3 regions of the Sanguibacteroides sp. AM78-02pH3A genome follow, and region 2 is predicted to be linked to each of the others. Evidence: riboswitches for the same ligand, from Rfam matches in the RefSeq annotation. Region 2 holds a riboswitch; each other region holds the start of a gene.

Region 1 (6,649 bases), 110 kb from region 2:
TTCCGGTCGATTTTCATCCGGTGGAGGTTGATGGCTACCGGAATTTTTTTAATCTCTTTAAAACTGTTCAGGTCGATGACCGATACCGTATTGTCGTAGTTGGGAACGCGATACCCTCCGGAGTTGGCTGCGTATAGTTTATTTCCGGCAATAACCATCTCTTCCGGTTGATACCCCACGGAACAGGAGTCGAGTATTTGCAGGGTAGCCGTATCCACTTTGGCTACATACCCTAACCGGGCGTTGGGATCTATTTCTATTTTTCCGGCATAAGAGCTGACATAAGCGTATCCTTTGTCGAATACGATGTATCGGCAATTCGGAATAGAAATTGTTCCGATATGCTTGGCCGTATTGACATCCATGACTTCCACCAGATTGGAGGCATTGATAACCGCGTATAATTTGTTTCCGTAAATTTGAATGTCGTTTCCTACGTCTCCGAGTTCTTTGACAACCGAAGGATTTCTTTCCGGAAAGATATTTTTATGGTATTTTCCGGTCGTGTAGTCGAAGTAGTCCAAAGTGGCTTTATTGCTGCCCATATTTCCTTCGTTCAACAGAAAGAATCCCTTAATGGGACCGGAGACCGAATCGCTCGGCGCTACTTGGGTGATAACCGAAGAGATGATCTCTTCATCATCGTTCCGGCAGGAAGAGAATATAAAGCTTCCTACCAGAAAGAGTATACCTACATGAATTTTTAGTTTGATCATACTTTAAAAGATTAAAGGTTTATTTGTATCAGATTTCTATATTGATCGTAAACTTTACGTTGGTACCCGGCATGGGATAACACTCCACGACCTCGTATTGTTGATTCAGCAGGTTATTGATTTCTGCCGTCAATCGGATTTTTGCCTTCTTCCACAGAAATGTCTTGGAAGCCGAAAGGTCGTTTGTATACCACTCTTTGGCTTTGTTTTCAGGAATATTGGCGCTCGATTCGTAACGTTTTCCGGTATAGATGAAGCTGTAGTTCAAATCCCAGCTTTTATAACTGCCGTTCAGGATTGCGGATCCGCCATGCCAGGGAATATAGGGGATCTGATCTCCGTAAAAAGGACTTCCCGGTTTACTGAAATCCTGAGCCTTCTGGTAGGTATAGTTTATTCGGGTATCGAGCAACCAATGACGTTTGAAATTCCAATGCGATTGTAAGGCAACATCCACTCCTCGAATTTCGACCTCTCCCAAATTGATCATTGTCCAGCGAAATTGGTTGGAGATCGGAATGGCGATGATTTTATCGGTTACTTCGTTATAGTAGCCGTCGACTTGAATTTCTAAACTTTTTAGTGCCGAAGAGGTAAACTGGCGGGCATAGGTGATACCGAAATCGTATTGGATCGTGTATTCCGGAGCCAGATTTTTGTTCCCGATAAAGGTATAATACAGATCATTCAGGGTGGGCATCCTGAATATTCGTTTGTAAAATGCCCTGAAATTCAAATCTTTTTCCTCCCAGGGTTGCCAGGAAAGGACAATGGTGGGGGTATACTTTTGTTTACTGTCTGCAGCTGCATTTGTAACGCGAGTTTTATCATTGACGAAGGTACCCAGTAGACTTGCCTGTATGTTCAAACGCTGGAAATTAATAGCCGTAGCCAGTGCGATTAAGCCCGTGTAACGGGTAGGATAGACAAAATCGACGAGGTCTGCATTCAATTTATTCCATTGGAAATCGGCAGATAAATTTAGATTCCATCCGGGAAGAACGTTGAACAGGTTGGCGGAAGAAAGATATACCTCTTGTTGGCGATAGTGGTTGTTTACATACATCGTAGAAGCGTCCAAGCGGGGATCGGAAAGATAATGCAGGTAATCGTAAGCGTATTTGCCGTTGATAAGCATGCTGTAACGGTTGAAGTACTTTTTAAAGGAGCCTTGTAGAAAAAAATTGGAATCCCATTGTCGATCCTGATTTTTAAATTTCCCGGGCTCTTCACGTACCGAGGCTCCGGGATATCCTCTTTCCGAATGATAGAAATAAGTTTTTGCTTTCCATTCTCCCTCTTTGAGCTTGCCGAAAAGACCGTATTCTGCTCGAATGGCGTATACATCCCCGTTCTTACGTATTTCAGTGGTATCGTAACCGTTTTTCTTCCGGTAACTGAATTTGTATTTTCCGTTGGTATACATGTATTCTGCGCTTAATGAACCGTCGATATTTTTACCGAGTCGGTTTTCCAGCAGAAAGGAGGGATTGGCCAACCCGAAGGAACCGGTCTTAAAGGTAAATTTGGCATTGTATTTTTTCTCCGGATTGAATCGGGGGATCCTGGAGACCATATAAATGGATCCGGCTGAACCGAAGTCTTTGGCCGATTGGAAAATGGCGCTTCGTTGTCCGTTGTATAATGAAATGGACTCCATATTGTCCAACGAAAAACGTCCTAAATCGATAATTCCGTTTTGGGCATTTCCCAACTCGATCCCGTCATAGAAAACTCCGACGTGTTGAGTACCCATACTCCGGATATTAACGGTTTTCAACCCTCCGATTCCCCCGTAATCTTTAATTTGTACTCCGGAAAAATAGCGTAAAGCATCAGCGACAGAGTGGACGCTTAATTTTTGTAAAGTAGCTCCGGATAAAATTTGGACGGGAATGATCTCTTTTTGTATCTGCTTGGCGGAAACAACGGCTTCCTTTATATGATACATTTTAGTTGTGTCCTGCTGTTGGGCATAAATTCCCGGTGTCATCAACAACCATAAATTCAGAGCTATAAGATGCGAATAATTCATTTTTAGCTGTCATTAAAGTAATAAACAGCCTTCTGGAGAATATCCTGCGGTACAAATAACGAAGTTACTCTTTTGTCGTAAAGAATAAATCGGATAATGTTCACGTTTATATCCAAGCTCTACTCCCAGAAAGCTTCAGATTATAACGATATTGGCAGGTCTTCTGACTTACTCCGTTTTCAAACGCCCTTCCCATTTCGTGTCGAAACAGTGGATGTGAGTATTGTTCGAAAATTTCGGTGGAGCTTACAGCAGCGGGTCTGTTCAGGATTCTCACCTGATTCCCTTTTCACCACCTTCCGTAAAACGAAAGGTGACACCAAAATCGATTGTTTAATCGGGTGCAAAATTAGATAGTATTTAGTAATAAACAAATAAAATGTGCAATTAAAAATTCGATTTCGAAAATACAGGAATATTGCCTGTCTGAATAAAGGCTGTTACAATGATGGATAGGTATGGTAGAATAATGTACTTACAGTCGATTCACTGAAAGATGGGAGCATTATCGGACAATCGTCCGGGGAAGATAACAATGGTTAATCAGGAAAAGGAGTTAAGTAGGCTTGTCAAGTTGGTCGTGAATAATTTGACGGCCATAGCCAATAATATGATACCGAAAAATTTACGTAATACGTACACTCCTCCTTTTCCGATCAAACGTTCCACCAAAGAGACGTTTTTTAATACGATATAAACTACTGCCATGTTTAAAATAATGGCTATGATGATGTTAACGACATGACATTCCGCACGGAGAGATAAGGTCGTCGTGAGAGCTCCAGCTCCCGCAACCAAAGGAAAGACCACGGGAACGATGGTTGCGGAACCTCCCGGACCATTATTGCGGAAAACCTCGATATTAAAAGTCATTTCGATCGCTAATACAAAAAGTACCAAAGCTCCGGCTATGGCGAAGGAAGAGATATCGATATTGAATAGTTTTAATAGGGCGTCGCCGGCAAAGAGAAACGTGATAAAAATAGCTAAAGAAATTCCGGTTGCTTTTTCCGCATTGACCTTATTCCCGCTACTATTTAGATTCATGATTATAGGAGCGGAACCGGTGATATCGATCACGGCAAACAATACCATAAAGGCCGTAAAAATCTCTTTAATACTAAAATTTAATTCCATGTCGCAAAAATATAAAAAAGCAACATATTAAAAAAGAACAAAAGGTATTGTCTGTAGAATAAATAAGACAATACCTTTTTGTATATGTGCTTCCTGTATTATTCTTCCCGGATAGCCGTGATTCCGGGGAGCTTTTTGCCCTCGATATATTCGAGCAATGCACCACCTCCCGTAGAGACGTAGCTGACTTTGTCGGCTAAACCGAATTGGTTGATGGCTGCGACCGAGTCTCCTCCGCCGATAAGCGAGAAGGCCCCTTTTTCGGTTGCTTTCACGATGGCTTCGGCGATGGCTTTTGTTCCTTCGGCAAATTTGGGGATCTCAAACACGCCTACGGGACCGTTCCAAAGAATGGTTTTTGAATTTTCGATGATTTTTGCAAATTCCTTTCGGGTTTCCGGGCCGATGTCCAAACCTTCCCAGCCGTCCGGGATATTCATGGGGTCTACAATTTGAGTGTGGGCGTCCTGACTGAAAGCGTCGGCGGCTAATGTTTGGTTGGAAAGCACTAAATTAACCCCCTTTTCTTTGGCGATTTTTAGGATATCGAGGGCTAAATCCAGTTTATCTTCTTCGCAAATCGAATTTCCGATATGACCACCCAATGCTTTTTTAAAAGTATAAGTCATACCACCGCCCAAAATCAGGTTATCCACCTTGTCCATCAGATTCATGATGATATCGATTTTAGAGGATACTTTCGAACCTCCCATGATGGCTGTAAAAGGACGGGTCGGATTGTGCATTACTTTATCCACGCTTTCTAATTCTCCTTTCATGACATAACCGAAAAGTTTGTCGTTCGGGAAAAATTCGGCGATCACGGCAGTAGAGGCATGGGCCCGGTGGGCGGTTCCGAAGGCGTCGTTGATCCATACGTCTCCTAAAGAGGCCAGTTCTTTGGCAAATTGTTTGTCCCCTTTTTCTTCCTCTTTGTGGAAACGAAGGTTTTCCAATAGAAGTACTTCTCCCGGTTTTAAATCGGCTGCCATCTTTTGGGCTTGTTCTCCGACACAATCTTCCGCGAATTTAACAGGGGTATGCAATAACTCCTCTAAGTGCTTTTGAATGTGTTTCAAAGAAAACTTATCCTCCGGTCCGTTTTTCGGACGTCCCAAATGAGACATGAGAATAACAGAACCTCCTTTTTCCAATACTTTTTTTATCGTTGGAATGGCAGCCCGCATGCGGGTATCATCTGTAATTTCGAATTTGTCATTCATAGGTACGTTAAAGTCGACTCGAATTAACGCCCTTTTGTTTTTAAAATTGTAATTGTCAATCGTCTGCATATTATTTATGTTTAGATATATTCTTACGTAATTGTCATGATAAAGGTATGTATAAAATGAATTTAAACAAAGAAAAAAAGTGAAAAGGCTATCGGGGAGTCGGTTTGTCGGGAAATGAGAGAGAAAATTTGTAGGTCTCGAAAAAAATGCAGACTTTAGCTATTCATACGATACATCAGATGGATAAACATGAATTTTTTATGAAAAAGGCTTTGGAAGAAGCCTATATTGCTCAGTCGGAAGGGGAGATCCCCGTGGGAGCGATTGTTGTTTGCAAGGATAAAATTATTGCCAGGGCCCATAATCAAACCGAGAGATTGAATGATGTGACGGCTCATGCGGAAATGTTGGCGATTACATCGGCAACCGCTTCGTTAGGAGGAAAATATTTAAATGACTGTACGCTTTACGTGACGATGGAACCATGTACTATGTGCGGGGGGGCTTTAGCGTGGGCTCAGTTGGGAGAGTTAGTGTATGGAGCATCGGACCCGCACCGGGGATACGCGAGGCTGACTCCCCCTATACTTCACCCGAAGACCAAAGTGGTAGCCGGAGTGTTGGGCGAAGCATGCGCCGATTTACTGAAGGCATTTTTTGTTCGTAAACGTGATTAATTCTTTCCCGCATTGTATATGCGATGGAGTTTTTATACATTTGAGACTCGAAAAAGAAAACGACGAATCCTTTTAGGCTGGGATTCGGTTTTGAAACAGGTAAAAAAAAATAGATGGCTGGATTTGATATAAGAAGCGGGAATGTTCCTGAAAGTGAGAAAGAGTTGGAGAAGGCGTTACGCCCCTTGACCTTTCGTGATTTCCAGGGACAAAAAAAGATTGTGGATAATTTAGAGATTTTTGTACAGGCGGCCAAAATGAGAGACGAGTCGTTGGATCATGTCTTATTACATGGGCCTCCCGGGTTGGGAAAGACAACTTTATCTGCCATTATTGCCAATGAGTTGGGAGTAGGAATAAAGATTACCTCCGGACCGGTGCTGGATAAGCCGGGCGATTTAGCCGGCTTACTGACTAATTTGGAAACGAACGATGTCCTTTTTATTGACGAGATTCATCGGTTGAGCCCTATCGTGGAAGAGTATCTCTATTCGGCCATGGAGGATTTTAAAATCGATATTATGATCGATAAAGGACCGGCTGCCCGTTCCGTACAAATACAATTGAATCCTTTTACCTTGATAGGAGCCACTACCCGTAGCGGTTTACTGACGGCCCCTTTGCGTGCTCGCTTTGGTATTAACAGTCATTTGGAATATTACGACCTGGATATTTTGACGGGAATTATCGAACGTTCCGCTTCTATCCTGAACGTGAAGATAACAAGCCAGGCTTCGAAAGAGATTGCTTCGAGAAGCCGAGGGACACCCCGTATCGCGAATGCCCTGTTGAGGAGAGTACGCGATTTTGCGATGGTAAAAGGAAATGGTGTTATCGATCATGAGATCACTC
Region 2 (6,649 bases):
TATACCGTGTAGGTAGGTGCCCCAACATTTATCATTGAGAAGGTATCCGTCTTCTCGCCCGTCGCTCAATCTATTTAAAGGTGATGCCGGAGAATCGTTCAAAAGAGTCGTCCCTCCCATATGAATCTCGTAGCCTTCGCAGGTATTTTCGAGTCCTTTGAATCGAAACCTGCATTGGCGGGTGATCTTTTCCGGCTCCAACACGGTGACTGTCGGAAAAATACTTAATCCGGGAATCGCGTCGATCTCTCCTTCGATATGGAATGGGTCTTCTATTCTGGATCCTAACATTTGATACCCTCCGCATATTCCGATGATTTTCTTCCCCGATTTGTGGGCTTGAAGTATGGCATCGGCAATTCCGTTCGAACGGATATCCTGTAAGTCGGCTATGGTGTTTTTAGAACCCGGCAGGATAATGATATCGGCCTTTTCGATTTCCCGGGTATTGTTCGTGTAATAGGCATGAAATCTGGGATCTTGTTCCAGTATGTTGAAATCCGTAAAGTTGGATAGGCGTTTCAAGAGGATGATCGCCACGTTGATTTTTCCTTTCGTTGCCCGGTCATTTTTATTCTCGAGTGCCACTGAATCTTCATCTTCTATATGGATATCCCGGAAATAGGGAATGACTCCTACCACGGGAATACGGGTCAAATCGCGGATGATTTTTCTTCCTTCATCGAAAAGAGAGACATCTCCCCTGAATTTGTTTATGATAATGCCTTTAATCTGACGCTTTTCCTCTTCGTCGAGTAAGGCGATAGAGCCGTATACCGAAGCGAATACCCCCCCCCGGTCTATGTCGGCCACGAGATAAGTTGCGGCTCCCGTGCGGACAGCCATGCGCATATTGGTAATATCCCTGTTCTTCAGATTCAGTTCGGATATGCTTCCCGCTCCTTCTAACACGATAGGGTTGTATCGCCGGGAGAGGCGTTGGTAAGCCGCGTAGGCCTGATTAAACAGTTCCGCTTTGTTGTTCGCCAGAAAATACTCTTTGGCCGTCATATTACCGATCGGCTTTCCATTTAAGACGACCTGTGAACTTTGTTCGTTCGTCGGTTTTAGCAACACGGGATTCATATCACTCTGCGGTGGAATCATGCAGGCTTCCGCTTGTACGGCTTGAGCACGTCCGATCTCCAATCCGTCCGGAGTGGAATAGGAATTGAGAGACATGTTTTGAGCTTTAAACGGGGCCGGATAATAACCGTCTTGTTTAAAAATGCGGCAAAAAGCGGCATTCACGATACTTTTTCCAGCATCGGAGCAAGTCCCGACGAACATGATGGGTTTTAACCGCATAAATAGAAAATTTTAAATTTCACTTGCCAGCTTAACACGATGCAAATATAGCGCGGTGCAAATTTATTTTGGTAGTTTGTAAGATGAATTTTTCAAATATTGTCGTTTAAGATTTTTTCTTGTATAGAAAAGATTGCCAACGTTCTTCTTCCGTCCCTTGTAAATCCATTTCATAGCGGGCCAGCGTGAAAAAGAGATCCGATAAGCGATTGATGAACCGAAGAATAACCGGAGTGACCTCCTCTTCTTTGTTTAATGTCCATAACCGTCTTTCGGCTCGTCGGGCGATGGTGCGAGCCATATGACATTGAGCGGAAACGAGGGTCCCTCCCGGAAGAATAAAATGTGAGGAGGGATGTCGGATAGCCGATTGCCATCGGTCTATTTCTTGCTCGCAGCAAATATCTAAGTCTTCGGGAAGCGGATTCGGATTTTGGGGACGTAAGGCGGTAGGAGTTGCCACGTGGGACATAACGGTCATGAGGGATTTTTGAATGAAATGGAGCATCTCCTGCCACTCGTGCCTTTCTCCGATTTGGGCCCGGATAAGTCCGATACAAGAGTTCAATTCGTCCAGGGTTCCGTTGGCCTCGATGCGAGGATCGTCTTTGTCGACCCGTTTTCCCCCGTGTATTCCTGTTGTTCCTTTATCTCCTCCTTTGGTGTATATTTTCATGTCTGTAAGTGTCGATAGAATGTTTGTTTATAAAATCTGAAATAAAATGCAGGCCGTATTTTCCATAATTGGTAATTCGGTCATCTCCATGGCTTTTTTTCCTTGCAGGTAAGTGGCGATGGCTCGGTTAAAGGCTCCGTGGCCTACGGCGACGATTCGTTTTCCCTCGTGATATGTCTTTAAATACCGAATGAAAGCGGCAGCCCGGTTGAACAGTTCATCTACCGATTCGACACTATCCGGTAAATCGCTCCAATTTACATCGTCCAATTGTTGTCCCGTGTATACGCCCCAGTCCATTTCCCGGAGCAGGGGGGTCGCTTCAGGCTCCAATTCGTGAAATGAAGCGATTACTTCGGCCGTCTCCCGGCTTCTGGCCAGATCACTGCATACGACGGCATCCACTCTTTCATTTTTTAATTTCTCGGCTAACTTTCTTGCTTGTTCAATACCTAACGGGGAGAGGGTGCCCGGGAGTTGCCCTTGCAAAATATGTTGTTGATTTTCTAACGTTTCCCCATGACGGGTAAGAGTGAGTTCTATCATGGCATCTCTTCTTTGATTCTCTCCCGCGAAGGTAATAAACAAATTCAAGTTTTTGTTACTATCGTCTTTTTACCAATCTGATGATGTATTTTACGGATAAAACAATCCCGCTCACGGAGACAAAGGTACATCCGAGCAAAAGTCCCCACATGACGATTGTCCATAATACGGGACGATCGATTAGAAATTTGAAATCCAACCGGTGTAATCCCCGGAAGGCCCAGCGTTTCCAACGTCCGTTGTTATCATAATGTTGCGGTTGAAAAGATTTCAAATTATAATAATAGCAATCTCCGGATTCATTATCCAACGTTACTTTATAGACAGGTAGAGGTAAAGTTCTGCGACGGGAGATGTAATAGTTATCGTATTCTTCCATTTTGACGATGGTGTAGTGAACCGTATCGGCCGTCAGTTTCTTTACGGCAGCGTAGATCGTCTCTTCGGTGATTTGAAAAGGGCGTATCGAGTCGGCGGATGCATCCAGAATAATTTCTTTTTCCACTGTCCGTAATTTGTAAAGTGGTATATCGTTGTAATTACTCCAGGTAATCTCTTTTACAGGACCATGTGTTTTCGATACTTCGGCAATAGCCTTCCGGTAATCCAGATTATATTTTTCGATGGGAGGAGCAGCCGGGATGGAAGGACGGCTTCTGAACGCGTTACCTGCCTTTTTGTTATTGTTGAATAAATTGGAAAAGGTGGGTGATATGGGCGCCCATGCACTGAATAGCCAAGTACAGATAAAGATACCGAAAAAGAAACCGGTGATGTGATGCCAGCGGAACCACGGCTTTGTATAGGGAGAATGAAGAAAGCCTTTCCGGCGGGCCAGCCAGTAGGCTCGGATTCCGAGAAAGATTCCACTGATGCACATGATAAGGCTGAGTAAGCAACTCCAATACAAAAGAGTATCCCATTTTTGTATATCCTGTCGAATAGAGGTGATGTATAACCAATGGGGAATAGCTCCTATCCAGGCCCAAAAGCGTTGTTCCCGGGAAGAGAACTGTAGGATATTTCCGGTACGGGAAGAGATATAAAGTTGGTAATGTTCCGGTCCGTCAAAATAGAATTTGTAGATAGGCAGGTCTTTTTTCAATTGTCCGAAAGGAATCCATACCTCTAATTTGCGGAGTGTATCGACCTCGGTGATGTTACGATCCGGACACCAGTATTTGGCTCTCTCCTCGCAAAGGGAATAGATGGGAGAAGGGAGGATATAGGTACTGTCGGCGTAGAGATCGGTTACTTCACGCCATCTGCCGTAATGGAAAACCGGTTCGCCGAAGGGATTGTTTAAATTAAAGTTGTTCGAGAGTACATTTTGGGGTAAACGTTGCCGTATCTCGTTGATTGCGGGTAGACGAGAGGTATCCAGGGCTTCCTGGCGAGGAAGTCTTTTGTCCGGTCCTACCCGGGGAAAGGAGTGGTATATCAATACTATACCGGAAATGCACCATAAAAAACACAGTATACAGAGTAAAAGTCCGAGAATCCGGTGTACGTGAATAAAAAATTTAATCATATCTTTTTAGTTTATAGTTTTATAAATATGTTGCTTACTTCACGCCAGGAATTCATCGGAACTCTTATCGAATCGCTCGATAACGATTCAATAACGGCTTGATAGTTAAAATCTTTCATTTTTGATGAAAAACATTTCAGTAACGCTATCCTTAACCCCGAGCATATGCGTTAACTATTGGTTTCGGTAGGTCTCCTGACTCGCCCCGGATAGATACCTTCCCATTCCCTCGTATTCGCTGGAACAGTGGTGTAAGAATTTATCCGTCATATATCTTCTTTTCAGAAGAAGCGGGCATCACAGTAGCGGGTACTGTACCGGATTCTGACCGGTTTCCCTCTTGTGTGTTAGTTAGAATGATAACACAACACCAAAACGCTGCAAATGTACAATTTTTTTTGAAATGATGTTATTTCTGGAAAAATATCATGAAATAAAAAATGGTAATAGTGTTTCTAATAAAGAAATTTGTATTACTTTTGTGCCGTTTTGGTGCGATACCTCTTTTCTTGAGGTGAAACAGAATAGGGAATCCGGTGTGAATCCGGAACTGTACCCGCAGCTGTAAGTTCCTGTAAAAGAATTTTGTACTTCAATGTCACTGGTTGAAACCGGGAAGGCGGCAAAATTCGGAACAAGTCAGAAGACCTGCCAAAGCACGTAAACCATAGCTTTCGGGAACAAAAGCGAGAGGAGAAAGATAAATTTATACTTTTTACTCATGTACCCTTAAACTATGTTAATAATGCTTTATTCATTATTAATATATAGTTTTTATGAAAAAAGTTGTTGTACTAACATTATTGTTACTGGTGTGTGTCGGCTCTCTTTTGGCCGAAGATAAAGACAAAAGGAAAAAAAAGAGTATCACGGATTCGATTTTTAATATTGAAGAAGCGACGGTCTTGGGAAAAAAGAAAAGAATGGAATTAATGGGACTGAATGTACCTCTCAGATTCGTTCCGTTAAATGTATCTCTATTGTCTGCAAAAGTGCTTGAACGGAAAGGAATTACCGAATGGGTGGATGCCGTTCGTTTTCTGCCTGGCGTCCGACTGGGCAACCAGGGCGGTTTGTGGAGACGTTTTTACGTCGGAGGCTCCAATATGCCGGCCGTTTTAATGGTGGACGGTATTCGGGATGACCGGCAGAGTATTAACACGTTTCCTTTGGGGGATCTTGCTTCGGCGGAGTCTATCGAAGTGCTTCGCGGACCTGCAGCCATCCTTGCCGGTTACGGAGCCATGGGAGGTGTTATCAATATTGTGCGTAAGAAAGCCTCTCCCGAATTTTTGGCGAATGCCCGTTTCAGTTATGAAAGGTGGGATGTAAAGAAGGTAAGTTTGGGATTCGGCGGTAAATTGGTCGGACCGGTAGAGTACATGGCTAACTTGCATTACGCTACTTTTGGAGGTTGGCGTCGTATGTCTCCTCAGCGTTTATCCGGAATAGCGACATTGGGAGCTACTTTAGGCAAGAGCAGAGTTGATGTCGCCTTTGGTTTTGAAGACGACCATTATACGGTCGAATTGGGGGCTGCTCCTTATATGCCGGGGGATATGGTGGATATGGCTACCGATAAAGTGGTTATGCGTAAGGGAGATCGTCATCCAACAGCCGATTTCGGGCAGGTTTATAATGATTTTGCCAATGATTCGCATAGCCGGAAAGGGTATAATATAAAACTTGATTATGTTTATACCTTTACGAACGGTTTGAAATTGAAGGAGGTTTTTGCTTTTGATCACAGCTATCACCGGACTTCCGGAGTAGGAAGTCTTTCTTACAAAAGTGCGAAAACTCCCTTTGAAGGAGCGGATTACAAATATTATACGGAGAAGAACGGGGTTCGGGAAGCGACTTATGTGGATATAGATTCTTTGCGCCGTTTCGGGGCGAGCGGTTTTTTCCCGCGTCACGATACTTATAACAACACATTAGAGTTAACCGGCGATGCGGAAATAGCTTCTACAAAACACCATTATGCTATCGGTTGGAATTGGTCGTTATTTGATATGCGACAATATTGCGGTTGGGATAACGGAGATACCTACGGTCCGGGAACCGATGTGATGTTGTCCGTGAAAAATCCGGAACTTGTACAAGGGTACTGGATACAGAATGTATCTTCCATTTACTTGAGAAAATGGTATACAAACGGTATCTATTTCCGTGATGTATTTGAATGGAATGATAAATGGAAATTCATGGCTTCCGGGCGTATGGATTTTTACAAGAGAAGAATGATGGCCAATTTTCCGACGATCGACGGGAAATCGTTCGATTACGATAAAAAAGATATGGGAAAATGGGCGAATTTTCATGCCTCAGCTTTTACCTGGCATGTGGGAGCTGTTTATTTTCCCCGTCCAGAATTATCGATTCATATTGCCCACGGGTCAGCCTTTACTCCGAATACGACGACATATCGTGTAAATAATATCTATTTGGATAAAAACGGAAATTCGATTAATCCGGATAAGGAAGGGGATCAAATTTTCAAACCCGAACGGGATTACTCTTTTGAGACGGGAGTTCGTTATACTTTTAACGAGTGGTTGGATGCAAGCGTAAATTTCTCTTACATC
Region 3 (6,649 bases), 130 kb from region 2:
GCATTTTGTAACGCTGGTTTTTCTACTTTGCCCGGAAATTTGTATGATCCTTTGGTTCGAAATGTTTATGGATTACAAGTTTGGTTAGGTCTTCTGATCGTTTTCGGCGGCCTGGGATTTCCTATATTGTTTAATTACGGAAGTTATTTTAAATATAAGATACGGTGTTTTTTAGTGTATTTGTTTCATGGAAAACGAAAAGTTGAGTATAGGGCTCATATCGTGAGCACCACTACTCGGATCGTGTTGCCGACAACCTTGGTCTTATTGGTGTTGGGAATGGTGTTCTTTTTGTTTTTTGAAGATGGTAATACCCTGGAAGGTCTATCCTGGCAAGGAAAGTTGGCTACCTCGTTTATGGCTTCCGTGACGACTCGAACGGCAGGATTTAATAATGTGGATATGGCCGCGTTACATCAGGCTACGATTTTTCTATTTATCTTATTGATGTGGATCGGAGCCTCTCCGATGTCTACGGGCGGGGGAATAAAAACGACTACCTTCGTTATCGCTTTAAAGAATGTTATCGCTATTCTCCGGGGAGAAGATAGGGTGGAGATCGGTAAGAGACAATTAACCCGTTTAAATGTGAATCGGGCTCAGGCGATTATCTTTTTGTCTTTGGCGTGGACGGCTTTGGCCGTTATGCTGCTTTCGATACTGGAACCTCAGGGGAGGTTCGTTCAAATCGTATTTGAAGTTTTTTCTGCTTTGGGAACGGTAGGGCTTTCGTTGAATTTTACCCCGGCTATGAGTGATGCGGGAAAAATAATCATTAGTCTCACGATGTTCGTGGGGCGGGTAGGATTGATCACGTTGTTATCGGGTGTTGTCAAGCAGCGGCAGGAGAAGTTGTACAGGTATGCGGACGATACGGTGATATTATAAGTATGAATGAAGTTAATGTTTGAATGATATGAAGTGCATTGTTATCGGTTTAGGACATTTTGGACTGGCTTTGTCACAGCGTTTGACGGCTTTGGGACATGAGGTGATCGGAGTTGACAACGATTTGAATAAAATCAATCAGTACAAGGACAGCATTACGACGACCATTGCCTTGGACGTCCGGAGCGAACAGGCTTTGGGATCTCTACCTTTGAAAGATGTGGATATCGTGTTTGTGGTCATCGGTAAGGATTTCGGTACCTCTTTGTACGTACTTGCCCTGTTGAAACAATTTGCAGTCAAGCGTATCGTTGCCAGAGCCATGTCGGAGGTTCACAAAACGATTATGGAGACGATGGGTATTACGGAGATTATCAATCCGGAGTGGGAATATGCCGATTTTTTTGCCCTGAAGGTAGAGTTGGCAACGACCATCGATTCTTACGTGGTCGATACCGATCACGTGATTATCGAATGGGAAGTTCCTGCCGGATTCGTCGGTCGTAAATTAGGCGATGTGGATTTCGAGCGGGAGTTCGGTTTGAAATTGATAACCCTGAAACGTTTGCAGGAAAAAGAGGATAAGCCTACGGTTCTTCCCGAGCTGCCAAGTGATCTGATACTTGAAAGAAGAGATATTCTGGTGCTTTTTGGATTGCACAAGAACTTCCGGAAGTTAGGAATTCAATTGCAATAAGTAATTTTTTAAGATATCCCCATTCCGGAACTCCTGTAAAAGAAAAGGATCTTTTTCGAACTCCTTTTTTACATTTTCCAGTTCCTTTTCCGTTTGTAAACCCGGAATAACGGTTGTCCGAAAAAGATACTCTATACCTGAAGCCCGAATGATACGAATAGACTCTTTTATTTTGTCCAGCAATTCGGAACTTATATTGGGGCTTATTTTCCGGTAGGCAGTTAGGTTTAACGCGGATTTTATGTCCATGGCAATTGCGTCGATCCGTTTCCCGGCAATAAGTTCTCGGAGAAGGTCGGGATTGCTCCCGTTCGTGTCCAATTTTATGTCGAACCCTAACTTTTTTATTTTTTGGACAAAAAGAATAAGGTCAGGTTGAAGGGTTGGTTCGCCTCCGGAGATAACAACTCCGTCCAACCATTGTCGGCGTTTGGACAGAAACGAAAATAGTTCCGCTTCCGTCCATTTTTGATTATTCGTAAAAAGTTCCGGTAGGACAAGGGAGGGATTGTGACAATAACCGCACCGGAAATTGCATCCCTGGGTAAATATAACGGCGGTCACTCTCCCTTCCCAATCGATCAGGCTCTGTTTAATCAATCCTCCGATTCGCATATCGCAATTTCTTCCGTGATACTGTTGTCAAAATGTTTCCGGTCGTCAAACTCGGCCCGTTTTCCGTTGTTCCATTGACTCACTGGACGCATGTAGCCGACGATCCTGCTGTATACTTCCGACTTCGCTCCGCATTGGGGGCAGGTAAAATGTTCTCCGGCTATGTAACCGTGGGAGGGACATATGCTGAAGGAAGGCGAGAGCGTGATATAGGGTAACCGGAATGCGGAAGTTACTTTCCGTATCATGTTTTTAGCGGCTTGGGCGGAAGTCCGGTGTTCCCCGGTAAAAACGTGGAAGACGGTTCCTCCGGTATAAAGGGTTTGAAGCTGATCCTGTTGTTCGAGTGCTTCGTACAGGTCTTCCGTAAAATGTACCGGTAAATGGGTGGAATTCGTGTAATAAGGTTGTGCTCCTTTTTCGAATTCTTTCCGGTTGGCCACGATAATGTCCGGATATGCGGCCGTGTCCAGTAAAGCAAAACGATAGGAGGTACTTTCTGCCGGAGTGGCTTCCAAATTATAGATGTTGCCGGTCTCCTCCTGAAATTCGGTTAAAATGTCCCGCATGAAAAGCATTGTTTTTTGAGCGAATTCTATTCCGTCCGAATGGGTGATAGGTACTCCTAAGAAGTTGAGGCAGCATTCGTTCATTCCGTTTATCCCGATGGTAGAGAAATGGTTTTTCCAGAAACAGTCGTAACGTTCGTGTACGTGTCTGAGGTAGTATTTGGAGTAGGGATAAAGTCCTTTTTCGGTATAACGTTCAATGACTTTTCGTTTGATCTCCAGGCTATCTTTAGCGATTTCCATCAAATAACGTAGACGTTGATAAAAGTTTTCTTCCGATACGGATTCATAACCTAAACGGGGCAGATTGATAGTAACGACACCCACGGACCCGGTAAGCGGGTTGGCAGCAAACAGTCCTCCTCCCCGTTTCATCAATTCCCGTTTATCCAAGCGTAAACGGCAGCACATGCTGCGGACATCGTCCGGTTTCATATCGGAGTTCACGAAATTGGAAAAATAGGGAATCCCGTATTTGGCCGTCATCTCCCATATCCCTTCGTGTTCGGGATTGTTCCAATCAAAATCCGGAGTGATATTGTAGGTCGGGATAGGGAAGGAGAAGAGACTGCCGGAAGCATCACCTTCGTACATTACTTCGGTAAATGCTTTATTTAGTAAAGTGACCTCCGCTTGGAAGTCGCCGTATACTTCTTCCTTGATTTCTCCGCCGTGAACAATCGGTTCGTTTTTTAAGAAATCCGGAACAGTTAGGTCCATGGTAATGTTGGTAAAAGGGGTTTGGAAGCCGACGCGTGTCGGTACGTTTAAGTTAAACAGAAACTCCTGTAAGCATTGTTTTATCTGTTTGTAATCCAATTGATCGTAGCGGATATAAGGGGCCAGGAAGGTATCGAAATTGGAGAAGGCCTGAGCCCCGGCGGCTTCTCCCTGCATGGTATAGAAAAAGTTGACAATTTGTCCTAAAGCTGTCCGGAAATGTTTGGCCGGTTTACTTTGGGCTTTTCCCTCAACTCCCCTGAAACCGACTGTTAGTAAGTCTTTCAGATCCCATCCGACACAATACACGCTTAAAAATCCGAGATCGTGAATATGAAGGGCCCCGCTTTTGTGAGCTTCGGATATTCTCTCCGGATAGAGATTGTTTAACCAGTAATTGGACGTGATCTGGGTGGAGATATGTTGGTTTAACCCTTGTAGAGAATAGGACGAATTGGCACTCTCTTTTACTTTCCAGTCGCTTAAAGTCAGGTAATCGTCCATCACTTCGATATTGGTAAGCAATACCTTGGAATTCCGGATCTGTTCATGTTGTTTCCGGTAAAGCAGATAAATTTTCAATAAATTGAAATCTCCGTGTTGCAAGAGTACCTGTTCAACCGTGTCCTGTACGATCTCCACGTGGGGAATGACTCCTTCTGGGGTGTCGGTTTTTAGAATTTCAATCACCTTGTTGCAGAGTTCGCGTGCTGTTTTACGATGAGGGTTTCCCGTTGCTCGCGTAGCTTTAAAAATCGCTTGTTCGATTTTTTCCGCTTTAAAATCGCAAATCTCCCCGTTGCGTTTTACAATTTTTGAAAAAGAGCTGTTTTCGTTCATTCTTAAAGGTTTTAGTAATGAATAAATAAATTTACTATAACCTTGGGTAAAATGAGAATAGTCCGATAGGCAAGCCTTCTCCTCGCTTTTCACCCGAAAGTTACGGATATATCGCAATCGGCAGGTCTTCTGACTCGCTATTTTCGACCTCCTTCCCATCGGTTATCCGACAGTGGATCTCTTGATCGAAAAACAAAAAAAGCTTACAGCTACGGGTATAGTCCCGGATTTTCACCGGATTCCCTATTAATCACAAACGTGAACCGAATGCATGACGAAAGTAAATAAAAATAAGATAGGATATATCGTAATCTTTGTTTTTAACAATAATTCTAAGTGGAATATATTGTTAATAAACTTATATTAAGTTGTTTGTGTGTATGAATAGGAAAATTTTGTATGATATTTATTTAATAAAGTTTTCATTTTTGGGAAACATTTTAGTCTGAATATTCTTTTTGGCAATCCTTGCAATGAGATCCCGGTGCTTCAAATTCCAACGTGGCATGAATAATGCCGATATGCTCCAATTCATGTTTCAAATCGCATTTTACGGTTTCCATTTGGGACATGTCATCGATGACGACGTGTACGGTAAGAGCGGTTTCGGTCGTGCTTAAAGCCCAGATATGCAAATGATGAAATCCTTTTACCCCGCGGGCAGAGGCAATGGTTTTTTCGACCTGTCTGTAATCGGTTCCGGCGGGAACCCCGTCTAAGGACAAGCGAATACTGTCTCGCAGCAATCCCCAAGTGGAATAAACGATGATGACGGCAATTCCGATCCCGATAAGCGGATCGATGATATTCCATCCCGTGTTGGCGATAATCAATCCGGAGACCAAAACACCGATGGAGACCAAGGCATCTGCTGCCATATGTAGATAAGCTCCTTTTACGTTCAGGTCCTTTTCTTTATCTTTCATAAACAGCCAGGCCGTGATCCCGTTGATGACTACTCCGACTCCGGCAACCCAGGCGACGGCGTCTCCGTCGACCGGCTGAGGATGGAATAGTTTGTTGATGCTTTCTCCCAAGATGAAGCCTACGGCAATCAACAGGATGACGGCATTTAAAAGGGAGGCTAAGACCGTGCTTTTTTTGTAGCCGTACGTGTATTTGGTATTGGCTTGTACGCGGGAAAGCCGGAAAGCCAGCATGGCCAATACAAGACTGAAGACATCGCTTAAGTTGTGTCCCGCATCCGAGAGTAATCCCAAAGAATTAAACCAGAATCCCGCAACGAATTCAACGACCACGAAAGCCGTGTTTAACGTGATCCCTATGATAAAAGCTTTATTTAGACTGGTGATTCTATGGTGGTGATGTTCGTGCGTATGTTCCATATCTTTTTGGTTATGCCAATAAAATTAAACTTAAAGCCATGATTCCCATTCCGGAGATAAGTCCGTAGATGGAGATGTGGTGTTCTCCGTATTCCCGGGCGGCAGGAAGTAATTCATCTATGGAAATAAAGACCATGATACCTGCGACGGCTGCGAAGATACATCCCATCAGGACGGGCGACATAAAGGGCATGAGTACTAAATAAGCCAGAAGAGCACCGGTCGGTTCCGCCAGGCCGGACAGAAGGGAATAACGAAATGCCTTTTTACGATCTCCGGTTGCATGGTAAATAGGAACAGAAACGGCAATACCTTCCGGGATATTGTGGATGGCGATAGCGACGGCTATTGCAATTCCTAAAGTCGGGCTTTCCACTGCAGCCGTGAAAGTAGCGATACCTTCCGGGAAGTTATGGATGCCGATGGCCAGGGCCGTCATCAGTCCCATGCGCATCAATTTTGTATCCTTGGGGGGAGGGGTATCCATACTTTCTACGGAACGAACTTCGTGAGGATTTTCAAAGGAAGGTACCAGACGATCGATGATACCGATCAATGACATTCCCGCGAAGAAGCAGAGGACCGTCATGGTCATACCGTATTTTGAACCTAACTCGGCCGTAAGGGAAGTTTCCGCCTGTTGGAAGATTTCCACGAAAGAGACGTATATCATTACTCCCGCGGAGAGTCCCAGCGAAAAGGAGAGAAAACGTTTGTTCGTGTGATGGGTGAAAAAAGCGATCAGGCTACCGATACCGGTTGCCAATCCTGCAAGTAAAGTCAATAATAACGGAATAAATAAACTTTCTTTCATGAATTCGATATTATCCGGGTTATACCCGATGTTTTCCGGAGATTTCGTTTGGTTTATTTTACAAAGATAGATTTTTTACGGGTATGAAAAAGCCTCGGTAAAGAAAATGAAAATTCATTTTTTGGGACATGGGATGGACGTTTTCGGAGTGCTGCAGAGG

What was found. Region 2 has a riboswitch for cobalamin ahead of PGR74_RS04855 (PepSY domain-containing protein). Riboswitches for the same ligand answer to the same signal wherever they lie in the genome.
Region 1: another riboswitch for cobalamin. It lies ahead of PGR74_RS04355 (TonB-dependent receptor); the one in region 2 lies ahead of PGR74_RS04855 (PepSY domain-containing protein).
Region 3: another riboswitch for cobalamin. It lies ahead of PGR74_RS04305 (ribonucleoside triphosphate reductase); the one in region 2 lies ahead of PGR74_RS04855 (PepSY domain-containing protein).

What each region holds. Positions count from the first base shown of each region.
Region 1 is NZ_JAQEHX010000002.1:372,201-378,849, forward strand. It holds gene PGR74_RS04350 (YncE family protein) at 1-716, opposite strand, end outside; gene PGR74_RS04355 (TonB-dependent receptor) at 745-2,709, opposite strand; cobalamin riboswitch at 2,888-3,090, opposite strand; gene PGR74_RS04360 (MarC family protein) at 3,295-3,888, opposite strand; gene PGR74_RS04365 (phosphoglycerate kinase) at 3,987-5,180, opposite strand; gene PGR74_RS04370 (nucleoside deaminase) at 5,360-5,797, shown strand; gene ruvB (Holliday junction branch migration DNA helicase RuvB) at 5,911-6,649, shown strand, end outside.
Region 2 is NZ_JAQEHX010000002.1:486,300-492,948, forward strand. It holds gene PGR74_RS04840 (cobyric acid synthase) at 1-1,308, opposite strand, end outside; gene PGR74_RS04845 (cob(I)yrinic acid a,c-diamide adenosyltransferase) at 1,415-1,984, opposite strand; gene PGR74_RS04850 (histidine phosphatase family protein) at 2,012-2,578, opposite strand; gene PGR74_RS04855 (PepSY domain-containing protein) at 2,589-4,061, opposite strand; cobalamin riboswitch at 4,230-4,451, opposite strand; cobalamin riboswitch at 4,535-4,731, shown strand; gene PGR74_RS04860 (TonB-dependent receptor) at 4,838-6,649, shown strand, end outside.
Region 3 is NZ_JAQEHX010000002.1:356,093-362,741, forward strand. It holds gene PGR74_RS04290 (TrkH family potassium uptake protein) at 1-888, shown strand, start outside; gene PGR74_RS04295 (potassium channel family protein) at 917-1,585, shown strand; gene PGR74_RS04300 (anaerobic ribonucleoside-triphosphate reductase activating protein) at 1,565-2,200, opposite strand; gene PGR74_RS04305 (ribonucleoside triphosphate reductase) at 2,182-4,329, opposite strand; cobalamin riboswitch at 4,432-4,612, opposite strand; gene PGR74_RS04310 (cation diffusion facilitator family transporter) at 4,770-5,675, opposite strand; gene zupT (zinc transporter ZupT) at 5,686-6,489, opposite strand.